Regions from separate parts of the Ensifer sp. EB106-03-01-XG145 genome, predicted to be linked through region 3. Evidence: predicted binding sites of a transcription regulator. Region 3 holds the regulator's gene; each other region holds the start of a gene.
What was found. Region 3 encodes PhoB, which activates phosphate uptake and scavenging genes when phosphate is short. Its sites were predicted from a motif close to TGTCATNNANCTGTCAT; they were not measured.
Positions count from the first base shown of each region.

Region 1: a site for PhoB is predicted at 2,005-2,021, ahead of AC3WWH_RS00270 (DUF47 family protein). Genes of this name have one in related genera too.
Region 2: a site for PhoB is predicted at 2,281-2,297, ahead of AC3WWH_RS22280 (LTA synthase family protein). Genes of this name have one in related genera too.

Region 1 covers NZ_JBYTEC010000001.1:50,934-55,109, reverse strand. Annotated here, with positions in the region: gene AC3WWH_RS00280 (serine hydrolase) at 1-287, shown strand, start outside; gene AC3WWH_RS00275 (inorganic phosphate transporter) at 333-1,337, opposite strand; gene AC3WWH_RS00270 (DUF47 family protein) at 1,337-1,981, opposite strand; gene recF (DNA replication/repair protein RecF) at 2,289-3,413, shown strand; gene AC3WWH_RS00260 (molybdopterin-synthase adenylyltransferase MoeB) at 3,507-4,176, shown strand, end outside.
Region 2 covers NZ_JBYTEC010000010.1:72,442-76,617, reverse strand. Annotated here, with positions in the region: gene AC3WWH_RS22295 (TolB family protein) at 1-4, opposite strand, end outside; gene AC3WWH_RS22290 (hypothetical protein) at 32-286, opposite strand; gene AC3WWH_RS22285 (NAD+ synthase) at 370-2,052, opposite strand; gene AC3WWH_RS22280 (LTA synthase family protein) at 2,321-4,176, shown strand, end outside.
Region 3 covers NZ_JBYTEC010000001.1:465,775-469,950, forward strand. Annotated here, with positions in the region: gene pstB (phosphate ABC transporter ATP-binding protein PstB) at 1-451, shown strand, start outside; gene phoU (phosphate signaling complex protein PhoU) at 502-1,215, shown strand; gene phoB (phosphate regulon transcriptional regulator PhoB) at 1,475-2,158, shown strand; gene AC3WWH_RS02320 (GcrA family cell cycle regulator) at 2,227-2,748, opposite strand; gene AC3WWH_RS02325 (aspartate aminotransferase family protein) at 3,170-4,176, shown strand, end outside.

The DNA.
Region 1 (4,176 bases), 410 kb from region 3:
ATGTCAGGCGCACTGCGATAACCGTCGATCCGACGAGCTATGACGCCTATGTCGGCACCTATCGGCTGGCCCCCAGCTTCGAGCTGACGATCTTTCGCGATGGAGATCGGCTGTTTGCCCAGGCAACGGGACAGGATCGGATCGAAATCTTTCCGGAGGCCGAACACCGTTTCTTTGCGAAGCTTATCGATGCGCAGATCAGCTTCACCGTAACCGGCACCCGCGCCGGGAGCCTGACCTTGCATCAGGGCGGGCGGGACAGCCCCGCGCCTCGGATCGAGAAATGATGCACGTCTCCCGCCGATTGAAGCGGGAGACGCTGTTCGCTTCGATCAGAAGATCAGATCGATCAGGAAATAGGCGAGCGCCGAAATCGCCGCCGCGGCCGGCATGGTGATGAACCAGGCAATCACGATATTGCCGGCAAGCCCCCAGCGGACCGCCGAGACGCGCCGCGCCGCACCGACGCCGATGATCGCACCGGTGATGGTGTGCGTCGTCGAGACGGGAATGCCGAGCCAGGTGGCGGCAAAGAGCGTGATCGCCCCGCCGGTTTCGGCGCAGAAGCCCTGCATAGGATTGAGCCTGGTAATCTTCGAGCCCATGGTGTGCACGATGCGCCAGCCGCCGAACAGCGTGCCGAGCGCGATTGCCGCCTGGCAGGTTATGACCACCCAGAAGGGCACGTAGAACTCCGAACCGAGATAGCCCTGCGAGAAGAGCAGAACGGCAATGATGCCCATGGTCTTCTGCGCGTCATTGCCGCCGTGGCCGAGCGAATAGAGCGAGGCGGAAACGAACTGCATCACGCGGAAGGTGCGGTCGACGGCAAAGGGCGTCTGCCGCACGAAAATCCAGGAGACGATCAACACCAGGAGCAAGGCCAGGAAGAAGCCTATCGCCGGCGACATGAAGATGGCGCCGACGGTCTTCAGAAGACCGGTCCAGACGATGGAACTAAAGCCGGTGCTGGCAAGGCCGGCACCGACGAGGCCGCCGATCAGCGCATGCGACGAACTCGACGGAATGCCGAAGAGCCAGGTGACGATGTTCCAGACGATCGCCCCCATGAGGGCCGAAAAGATCACCAGCGGCGTGACGATGCCGGGATCGATGATGCCCTTGCCGAGCGTCTCGGCCACATGCAGGCCAAAGAACAGGAAGGCGATGAAGTTGAAGAATGCCGCCCACAAGACCGCATATTGCGGTCTGAGCACCCGCGTCGAGACGATCGTCGCAATCGAGTTGGCGGCATCGTGCAGGCCGTTCAGGAAGTCGAAGAACAGCGCGATGCCAATCAGCCCGACGAGCAACGGAAAGGCGAGCGTCGCATCCATCAGACGTTCTCGATCACGATGCCGCTGATTTCATTGGCGACGTCCTCGAAGCGGTCGATCACCTTTTCGAGCTCGCCATAGATCTCGCTGCCGATGATATAGGCCATCGGGTTGCTGGCGCCGTGGCGGCGGAAGAGATCCTTGAGGCCGAGGTCGTGCAATTCATCGGCACGCCCCTCGATGCGGGTAACGTCCTCGGCGATGGCGATGAGGCGATTGTGATTGGCTCCGATACGGTCGAGCAACGGAATGGCCTCGCCGATCAGATGCGCGGCCTGGACGATGATCGTCGCCATCTCGCGCATGCCCGGGTCGAATGTCTTCTGCTCGTAGAGCCGGATCGTCTTGACCGTCTTGTGCATCATGTCGATGGCATCGTCCATCGACTGGATCAGGTCCTTGATGTCGCCGCGGTCGAAGGGCGTGATGAAGGACCGGCGCACCGCCAGGAGCACCTCGCCAGTAATATGATCCGCTTCATCCTCAAGCGCGACGATCCGGTCGCACTGTTTCTCCATGTCGTCGCCACCGGCAAGCAGCCTGTCGAGCGCTTCGGCGGCACCGACAACGGAGAGCGCGTGTTTTGCGAAAAGGTCGAAGAAGCGGTCTTCGCGGGGAAGCAGTTTGCGGAACCAAGCCAGCATTACAAATATATCCATCCGTGGATTGTCATGAAACTGTCATATTTGACCGAGGCGCTCAAGAAAAGCACCTGATTCAAGGGGTTTGTCGCCTATCCCCTGCCGATATCGACCTATCCCAGGCGATATCGACGCGCTGGCCATTTCGCCTTGCCTTGGCCAACGCTTTCGTCCTACTGCATGTCTCCTTAAATCGACCTCGATTTAAGGACGAAGACATGCAGCAATTCAAAGTGCTACAGCGACCTTTGCGCGTCTCATAAGACGCGCGGCGCTGTAGCTGGCGCCCAACGTCGAATCCGGTTTGCCCATGCCCCACAAGGTCTTTCTCAACCGCTTGAAGCTCACGGAGTTCCGCAATTATGCGGCTCTCTCGCTGGAGCTCGACCAGCGCCATGTGGTGCTGACGGGAGAGAACGGCGCCGGCAAGACCAATTTGATGGAAGCGGTTTCCTTCCTCTCACCAGGACGGGGCTTGAGGCGCGCGGCCTATGCCGACGTCACCCGTGTCGGCGCGAGCGACGGGTTTTCCGTCTTTGCGGAGGTCGAGGGCATGGAGGGGCCGGTCGAAATCGGCACCGGCACCGCCGGGGTAACCGAGGGCCAATCCCGGCGGCTGCGGCTCAACGGAACGCCGGCATCAACCGTCGACGAACTGACGGATCACCTGCGCGTTCTCTGGCTGACGCCATCGATGGACGGGCTCTTCACCGGGCCTTCGGCCGACCGGCGGCGGTTCCTCGATCGGCTGGTGCTTTCGCTCGATCCGGAGCATGGCCGACGCGCCAGCGAATTCGATCGGGCGATGCGCAGCCGCAACCGGCTGCTCGGCGAGTTTCGCCCGGATCCGTCCTGGCTGACGGCGATTGAGCGAGAGATGGCCGGTCTCGGCGTCTCCATGGCGCTGGCAAGGCAGGAAATGCTCGGCCTCTTGACCGCGCTCGTCGAGCGGAATGTCGATGACAGCGTTTTTCCGTCCGCCCGCCTGGCGCTGTCCGGCTTTCTCGACGACGAGGGTCATCGCCCGGCCTATGATCTCGAAGAGCAATATCTGACAATGCTGCGCGACGGACGGCCGCGCGACGCAGCGGCGGGCCGGACGCTCGATGGACCGCACCGAAGCGACCTGCTGGTGCGTCATCGGGACAAGGACATGGAAGCCGCACGCTGCTCGACCGGCGAGCAGAAGGCGCTGCTCGTCGGACTGGTGCTGGCGCATGCGCGCCTCGTCGGCGACATGACTGGCCACGCGCCGATCCTGTTGCTTGACGAGATCGCCGCGCATCTCGACGTCAACCGGCGTGCGGCGCTGTTCGACCTCGTCGATGGTCTTGGCGGCCAGGCCTTCATGACCGGTACCGACCAGGCCATGTTCGAGGCGCTTGGCGAACGCGGTCGCTTCCTGACCGTTTCGCACGGGAGCGTTACGGGATAAGCAAGAGCGGATGAGGAAAAGTGTGTGCGGTTTTCCGCCCGCATCCGCTCTCGCTTGAGAATCGATCGGCCGCCCGGATGAGGAGGATGTTGCATGACCGGTGAGAACAAGCTCGACCAATCGGAGATCGCCCGCTACGCCCGCCATATCGTGCTGCCGGAAATCGGCGGCGCGGGGCAGCAAAAACTCAAAGCGGCACGTGTGCTGGTGATCGGCGCCGGCGGGCTCGGCGCCCCGGTGCTCGTCTATCTCGCGGCCGCTGGCATCGGCCGGATCGGCGTCGTCGACGACGACATCGTTGCGCTCTCGAACCTCCAGCGGCAGATCATTCACCGCACCGAGGACATCGATCGCGCCAAGGTCGAAAGGGCAGCCGAAGCGATCGGTTCACTCAACCCGCATGTCAGCGTCGACGAACACAGGCTGCGGCTCAACCCCGACAATGCCGATGCGCTGTTCCGGCAATATCACCTGGTGATCGACGGCTCGGACAATTTCGACACACGCTATCTCGCAGCCGATACGGCAGCCGCGGTCGGCATACCGCTGGTGACCGGCGCCGTCGGCCGCTTCGACGGATCGCTGACGGTGCTGATGCCGTACAAGGCAGGCATGGATGGGCGGCCGAACCCCTCCTATCGCGATCTCTTCCCGGAACCGCCGCCGGCCGGCGTCGTGCCCTCCTGTGCCGAAGCGGGCATCGTCGGCGCCTTGACCGGCGTCATCGGCACGCTCCAGGCGATGGAGGCGATCAAGGTGATCG
Region 2 (4,176 bases), on a different contig from region 3:
GCATCCCCTTCTCCCGCCGCAACCAAGGCAGCTATTTGCGTTCTTCGCCGGCCGGCAACGTCGCCGAGACCTTGGCGCAGATCGACTGCATCAAATTGGAATTGCGTTGGTCCCGCCAGGTCGAGACGACGCCCCAGGCCAACAGCAGCAGGATGCAGACGAAGGCCACGCCGACGATGGCGATACTGCCGCTTGCAAGACCATAGATGCCGAAGGCGCCGGTGTCGCGAAATAGGCGATCTGCGCCGAGAGCTGCCGGCCAGCAGAAACGTCGCTCAGCGACCACAGCCGGATCAGCCGGATTTCCTCGTCCGTGAACTCCGGACAGCTTTCCTTGCCGTCCCGCCCTTGGCCGAACGCGCTCATCGGCTACCCTCGATCGCGGAAGCGGTTGGTGATCGGGTAACGCCGGTCGCGGCCAAAATTCTTCTTGGTGATCTTGACGCCCGGCGCCGATTGCCGCCGCTTGTATTCGGCGATGTAGAGCAGGTGTTCGACCCGGTGAACCGTCGCCTCGTCATGGCCGCGGGCGACGATCTCGTCCGTCCCCATTTCCTTTTCCACCAGGCATTCGAGAATGTCGTCGAGCACCGGATAGGGCGGCAACGAATCCTGGTCCGTCTGGTTGGGACGCAATTCAGCCGAGGGCGCCTTGTCGATAATATTTGGGGGAATGACGACGCCGGAGGGTCCAAGCGCGCCCGGCGGAACCGTGGTGTTGCGCCAGCGCGAGATGGCATAGACCTCCATCTTGTAGAGGTCCTTGATCGGGTTGAAGCCGCCGTTCATGTCGCCATAGAGCGTGGCATAGCCGACCGACATTTCCGACTTGTTGCCGGTCGTCACCACCATCGAGCCGAACTTGTTGGAGATCGCCATCAGGATGGTGCCGCGGGTACGGCTCTGCAGGTTCTCCTCGGTGATGCCGGATTCGGTCCCCTCGAACATATCGGAGAGCGCGCTCAAGAACCCTTCGACCGGCTCGGAGATCGGCACGATATCGTAGCGGCAGCCGAGCGCTGCGGCACATTCCTTGGCGTCCTTCAGCGATTCCTGCGAGGTGTAGCGATAGGGCAGCATGACGGTGCGCACCCGCTCCTCGCCGAGCGCATCGACCGCCAGCGCCGCGCAGATCGCGGAATCGATACCGCCGGAAAGGCCGAGTACGACGTTCTTGAAGCCGTTCTTGTTCACATAGTCACGGAAGCCGAGCATGCAGGCGCGGTAGTCCGCCTCCTCGCGCTCCGGCAGGCGCGACTGCAGCCCGCTTTCGCAATGCCAGCCGCTTTCGCCCTTCTTCCATTCGACGATCGAAATCGCCTCTTCGAACTGGCTCATCTGGAAGGCGAGAGACTTGTCGGTGTTGAAGGCGAAGCTTGCGCCGTCGAATACCAGTTCGTCCTGGCCGCCGAGCTGGTTGGCATAGATCATCGGCAGGCCGGTCTCGAGCACCTGCTTGAGGACCACCTGTTGGCGCACATCCACCTTGCCGCGAAAATAAGGCGAGCCGTTCGGCGACAGCAGGATTTCCGCGCCGCTTTCCGCCAGTGTCTCGCAAACGCCGAGATCGCCCCAGATGTCCTCGCAGATCGGAATGCCGATGCGCACGCCGCGGAAATTCACCGGGCCCGGCATCTCGCCCTGGTCGAAGACGCGCTTCTCGTCGAACTCGCCATAGTTCGGCAGATCGACCTTGTCGCGGAACGCGATCACCTTGCCATCGTCAAGCACGGCCACCGAATTGTGCCGGCCGGTCTTGGCCTGGCGCGGGAAGCCGATGATGACGCCCGGGCCGCCGTCCGCCGTGTCGCTCGCGAGCTTCTCGACCGCCTGGAGGCAGGCCTTCAGGAATGCCGGCTTCAGCACGAGATCTTCGGGCGGATAGCCGGAAATGAACAGCTCCGTCAAAAGCAGGAGATCGGCGCCCTGGCGCCCCGCATCGGCACGCGCCTCACGCGCCTTGGCCAGGTTTCCGGCGATGTCGCCCACCGTCGGATTGAGCTGGGCGATTGCGATGCGCAGGAGCGAGGGGGCGATCTTGTGAGCGGTCATGAGCGGGCCTGTCGGTCTGTTCTGAGCGATTGCGTCTGACTTTCGCAATGTTCTTTAGCGCAATCCGCAGGAAAATACCCACAGGCAATCGCCGCTCCGCGAAAAAAACCGAAAAATTCTGTCTTTCCCGGTTCTTATGAAGGGCCGTTGCAGCGCCCTCACGCGACGAAAAGCTGTTCCCAAACCCCGTTAAGAAACCATTCATCCCCTGTTCAAAATGACGGGCGTATGACAGTTACACGACACATTTATGAAACTGGAGAACATGTTGGCTAGTATCGATTCCGCTGTCGCGAGAGGTTCGCGCGTCTATGTCGATAGACCCGGCTTCACCGCACGGCACGCCAAGACGCTTGCGGCCACCCGCAGCGCATTGTTCTCCCTTTTCGTCGCAGCCGCTCTCGTCTTCGCCGTCGAGCTGATCGTGCGCCAGTCGATGGCCGATACGCTCGCCTATATGCTCGACCCGACGCGCCCGGCGCTGACGACTGTCGGTGCATTCTTCCTGATGCTGCTGGCCGTCGACGGCATTTTCGGTCGCGAACATAAGTCGGCCGTGGTGATTGCGCCCCTCGCCATCATACCCGCCGTCGTCTGCCAGCAGAAGCAGGTCTTCCTGTCCGATCCGCTTTATCCGACCGATTTCCTGTTCGGCCGCCAGATCATGGAATTGATGCCGGTGCTGGTGAAGGACCGCCCCTGGACCGCCGTCGGCATCGTCGTCGGCCTCATCGCCGCCGTTGCCGCCATCGGCCTCTTGCTGCGCTACGCCTGGCGCAATTTCCCCAAGCTGACGCGCCGCGAGCGCATCGCTCGTGCGGCCTTTGCGCTGCCGCTGCTCTTCGCCTTCTGGCACATCATGGATTACAACCAGTTCTCCTGGATCCGTGATCGCCTGAAGGTCATCCCCATCATGTGGGACCAGACCGAGAACTATAAGCACAACGGCTTTGCGCTTGCCTTCGCCATCAACCTGCCGATGGCCAATGTCAGCGCGCCCGCTGGCTACATGGCCGACGCCATCGATCGCATTCCGGTGAAGCCGCTTCCGGCTGGCACCTCGCACCGCGGCAAGCCCGACGTCATCGTGCTGATGAGCGAATCCTTCTGGGATCCGACCCGCCTGCCCAACGTCAAGCTCTCGCCCGATCCGATGCCGACGATCCGCGAGATGCAGTCGGGCAACGTCTTCTCGCCGGAATTCGGCGGCATGACCGCCAATGTCGAGTTCGAGGCGCTGACCGGCTTCTCCAACGCCTTCCTGCCCTATGGCAGCATTCCGTACCAGCAGTACATCCGCAACCCGATCCCGTCGCTCGCTACCTTCTTCCGTGGCGAAGGCTATGTCTCGCGCGCCATCCATCCCTTCCAGAGCTGGTTCTGGAACCGTACCGCCGTCTACAAGGCCTTCGGTTTCGACACCTTCAAGTCGGAAGAGAACATGCCGCCGATGCAGAAGCGCGGCATCTTTGCCTCGGACGAGTCGCTGACGCATGAGATCATCCGCCAGGCCGACGCCATGGACGATCCGTTCTTCTTCTTTGCGGTGACACTGCAGGGCCATGGCCCCTATGAGGCAAACCGCTATGCCAAGAACACCATCAAGGTCGAAGGCAACCTGCCCGAAAGCGACCGGCAGGTGCTGGAAACCTATGCTCAAGGCATCAAGGAAGCCGACGAGAGCCTGAAGAAGCTGATGGACTGGGCAAAGAAGCGCGATCGCGAAACGATCATCGTGCTGTTCGGCGACCACCTGCCGCCGCTCAACACGGTCTATACCAGCACCGGCTTCATGAAGGGCGTCACGGCGGAGCGCAAGGGCTCGAAGGACCAGATGAAGGCGCAGCACGAAACGCCGCTCGTCGTCTGGTCGAACAAAACAGGCCCGAGAAAGAACGTCGGCACGATCAGCCCGGCCTTCCTCTCCTACCAGATCCTCAAGCAGTCCGGCTACGAGCACCCCTATTACACCGGGTTCCTCGGCAAGGTTCATGACCAATACCGGGTCGTCGACCGCTACATGCTGATCCGCAGGAACGGCAAGGAAGTCGCCGAGTGGTCGCGCCAGCCGAAGGTGCCGGCTCTCTTGCGTGACTATCGCTTCCTGCAGCACGACATGATGTT
Region 3 (4,176 bases):
CAACGTCGCCTACGGTCCGCGCATCCACGGACTTGCCCGCACCAAGGCGGACTTTGACGAGGTGGTCGAGACCAGCCTGCAGAAGGCAGGTTTATGGAACGAGGTGAAGGACCGCCTGCAGGAGCCGGGTACCGGCCTTTCCGGTGGTCAGCAGCAGCGCCTTTGCATCGCACGCGCTGTTGCCGTCAGCCCGGAAGTTATCCTGATGGACGAGCCCTGCTCGGCACTCGACCCGATCGCGACCGCCAAGGTCGAGGAACTCATCCACGAACTGCGCACGAACTTCACGATCGTCATCGTGACCCACTCGATGCAGCAGGCCGCCCGCGTGTCGCAGCGCACCGCCATGTTCCACCTCGGCAATCTCGTCGAGGAGAACGACACCGACAAGATGTTCACCAACCCGGATGACCAGCGCACCCAGGATTACATCATGGGCCGCTTCGGCTGAGGCCCATCACGGCTGCAACAGTCACTGGAAAGCGCCCGTAAGGATCGACGATCATGTCCATGCATATCATGTCCGCCTATGACGAAGAACTGAAGTACCTGACGCGCCGCATCTCGGAAATGGGCGGTCTCGCCGAGCAGATGGTCGCCGAATCCGTCCGCGCCCTGGTCAATTCCGACCTGGCGCTGGCGCAGAAGGTAATCTCGGACGACACCGTTCTCGATGATGCCGAGCGTCAGATCGGCGAGAAGGCGATCGTGACGATCGCCAAGCGCCAGCCTGTCGCCGCCGACCTTCGCGAGATCATGGGATCGATCCGCATTGCCTCCGACCTGGAGCGTGTCGGCGACCTCGGCAAGAACACCGCCAAGCGCGTGATCGCGGTCGCCGGCTCCGGCATCCCGCGCAAGCTCGCCCGCGGTCTCGAGCACCTCGCCGAGCTCGCTCTGGTGCAGCTCAAGGAAGTGCTCGACGTCTATGCCTCGCGCTCGCCGGAGAAGGCCAACAGCATTCGCGAACGCGACGAGGAGATCGACGCGATCTACACCTCGCTGTTCCGCGAGCTGCTCACCTACATGATGGAAGATCCGCGCAACATCACGCCCTGCACGCATCTTTTGTTCTGTGCCAAGAACATCGAGCGTATTGGCGACCACGCGACCAACATCGCCGAGACGATCTATTACATGGCGACGGGTGCCCAGCCGGAGGGCGAGCGCCCGAAGGATGACAACACGTCGACGTTGGGCTCGGTCAACGACTAGAAGGTTGGAGCGGGATGCGGGGGACAACCGCATACACTTTTCCTCATCCCGCTCTGGCGTTAAACGCGCCGTTCGCAATGCATGCCCCATGAATATCATCCGGTCGCGGCTTCGGTCGCGGCCCCGAATTCCTGCATCTGAAGCATGCGGCTTTTCGCACCGCCTTTGAAATTGGCGGGGGTGCTCCAGATTTAGAGTGTCTGAGTGCCGGCCGGTCCGCTGGACCCGCGCGGCGCTCGCGGTAAGGAGACGTTATCTGATGTTGCCAAAAATCGCCGTGGTCGAAGACGAAGAGGCGCTGAGCGTCCTGCTGCGTTACAATCTGGAAGCTGAAGGCTTCGACGTCGATACGATCCTCAGGGGTGACGAGGCGGAGATCCGGCTACAGGAACGCCTGCCCGACCTTCTGATCCTCGACTGGATGTTGCCGGGCGTCTCCGGCATCGAGCTTTGCCGTAGGTTGCGCCAGCGCCCGGAGACGGAGCGGCTGCCGATCATCATGCTGACGGCGCGCGGCGAGGAAAGCGAGCGCGTTCGCGGTCTCGCGACCGGGGCCGACGACTATGTGGTCAAGCCCTTCTCCACGCCGGAGCTGATGGCCCGCGTCAAGGCGATGCTCCGTCGGGCGAAGCCCGAAGTTCTCTCGACGCTGCTGCGCTGCGGCGACATCGAGCTCGACCGGGAAACCCATCGCGTCCATCGTCGCAGCCGCGAAGTTCGCCTGGGGCCGACGGAGTTCCGCCTGCTGGAGTTCCTGATGTCCTCTCCGGGCCGTGTCTTCTCGCGCTCGCAGTTGCTGGACGGCGTCTGGGGCCACGACATCTATGTCGACGAGCGGACCGTCGACGTGCATGTCGGCCGCCTGCGCAAGGCGCTGAACTTCTCGACCATGCCTGATGTCATCCGCACCGTGCGCGGCGCCGGCTACTCGCTCGAAAGCTGAGAAGGGCAAACAGAAGTCAATAAAAAAGGGGCCGATCGGCCCCTTTCGTTTTGGTCCTGTGCGGATCCTTAGCGCATCCGACGGCGCTCGGCGGATGGCTGGTAGGCAAGCCGCGCATGGAAGCTGCAATAGGGCGAAGCTTCCGGGGAATCGTTGCCGCAGAAGTGGAACTCTTCCTTCAGCGGGTCGCCGATCGGCCACTTGCAGGTGCGTTCGGTGAGCTGGGTCAGCTCGAGGCGGCGCGACATCGGCACGACCACGTCGGTCTGGATGCTGAAATCCTGCTCGGCAACGAGATCGACTTCGATCTCTTCCTTGAGGACGGTGGCGCCGGACGGACGGGCAACGGTGCGGGTCGAAACGCGCGAGGCGTAGTTCGGAGCGCGCGGCGCCGAGGTCGGCCGCTTCGGGCGGGCTGCCGCAGTGGTGCTGCCGCCGGCTTTGGCGCGGCCGGGAAGGCTCAGGCGATGAACCTTGCCGATGACAGCGTTACGGCTGACGCCGCCGAGCTGTGCCGCGATCTGGCTTGCGCTCAGGCCCTCGGACCAAAGCTTCTTCAGTTTCTCCACCCGCTCGTCAGTCCAGTTCATTTCTGCACTCTCCGTTCTCAGCGTTGGGGATGGCAGAATCCCTCACCGCACCCCGGTTGAATCTCGAGGTTGCAAACGCGATAACTCTTTTGGTGACTAGGTCCGCCGCATGCGTCTAGTAATTGAATGTTAACGTACTGACCGCCGGACTCCGTGGCAAGAGTCCGGGGAATCACGCCGAATCGAATTCGTAGTTTTCCCCAACTTGCTCGATCAGCGTTGCATTTTTGCAAGCCCTTCCGGCCGATTTTTTCGTCGCAGGGAAATGGATCTCGTTACCGCGCTGCAAGGCTTGGTTTTGTTGACATTGCAGTGCGAAATAGGAATAGTGCCTGCGCCGCCGAAAGGCGGCATTTTTGATTTTTATCGGGCCGCATGAAGCAGCGGGACCGATGCCGATTGGAGTGAAGGAGAGCCTCGCATGACTGCAACCACGCCGCTTTACGATACCTACATGCGCGCGCCGTTGCGTTTCGAGCGAGGAGAGGGCGTCTGGCTGATCGCCGAAGACGGCTCGCGCTATCTCGACTTCGCTGCCGGCGTTGCCGTGAACTCGCTCGGCCATGCGCATCCGCATCTCGTCGAGGCGCTGAAGGCGCAGGCCGAGAAGGTTTGGCACCTTTCCAACCTTTACGAGGTTCCCGGTCAGGAAAGTCTTGGACGCCGCCTGGCCGCCGTAACCTTTGCTGATCGGGTCTTCTTCACCAATTCCGGTGCGGAAGCGCTGGAATGCGCGATCAAGACGGCGCGGCGCTACCACTTCGCCAAAGGCCAGCCGGAGAAGTTTCACATCATCACCTTCGAGGGCGCCTTCCACGGCCGCACGATCGCGACGATCGCGGCCGGTGGTCAGCAAAAGTACATTGAAGGTTTCGGGCCAAAGGCCCCAGGGTTCTACCAGGTTCCGTTCGGCGACCTCGCAGCCGTCAAGAATGCGATCACCGAGGAGACCGCCGCGATCCTGATCGAGCCGATCCAGGGCGAGGGCGGCATCCGTCCCGCGACCAAGGAATTCATGCAGGAACTGCGCGCCCTCTGCGACGAATTCGGCCTGCTCCTGATCCTCGACGAGGTTCAGACCGGCGTCGGCCGCACCGGCAAGCTTTTCGCCCATGAGTGGACGGGCATCCGCCCGGATATCATGGCCGTTGCCAAGGGTATCGGTGGCGGCTTCCCGCTCGGCGCTTGCCTGGCGACGGAAGAGGCGGCCGCCGGCATGGTGGCGGGCACGCATGGCTCGACCTATGGCGGCAATCCGCTGGCGATGGCCGTCGGCAACGCCGTGCTCGACGTCATCCTCGCTGATGGCTTCCTCGCCCATGTGCGCGACGTCGCGCTCGTCTTCCGCCAGGGTCTTGCTTCGCTGAAGGATCGCTATCCCGATATCATCGAAGATATCCGCGGCGATGGCCTGATGCTGGGCATCAA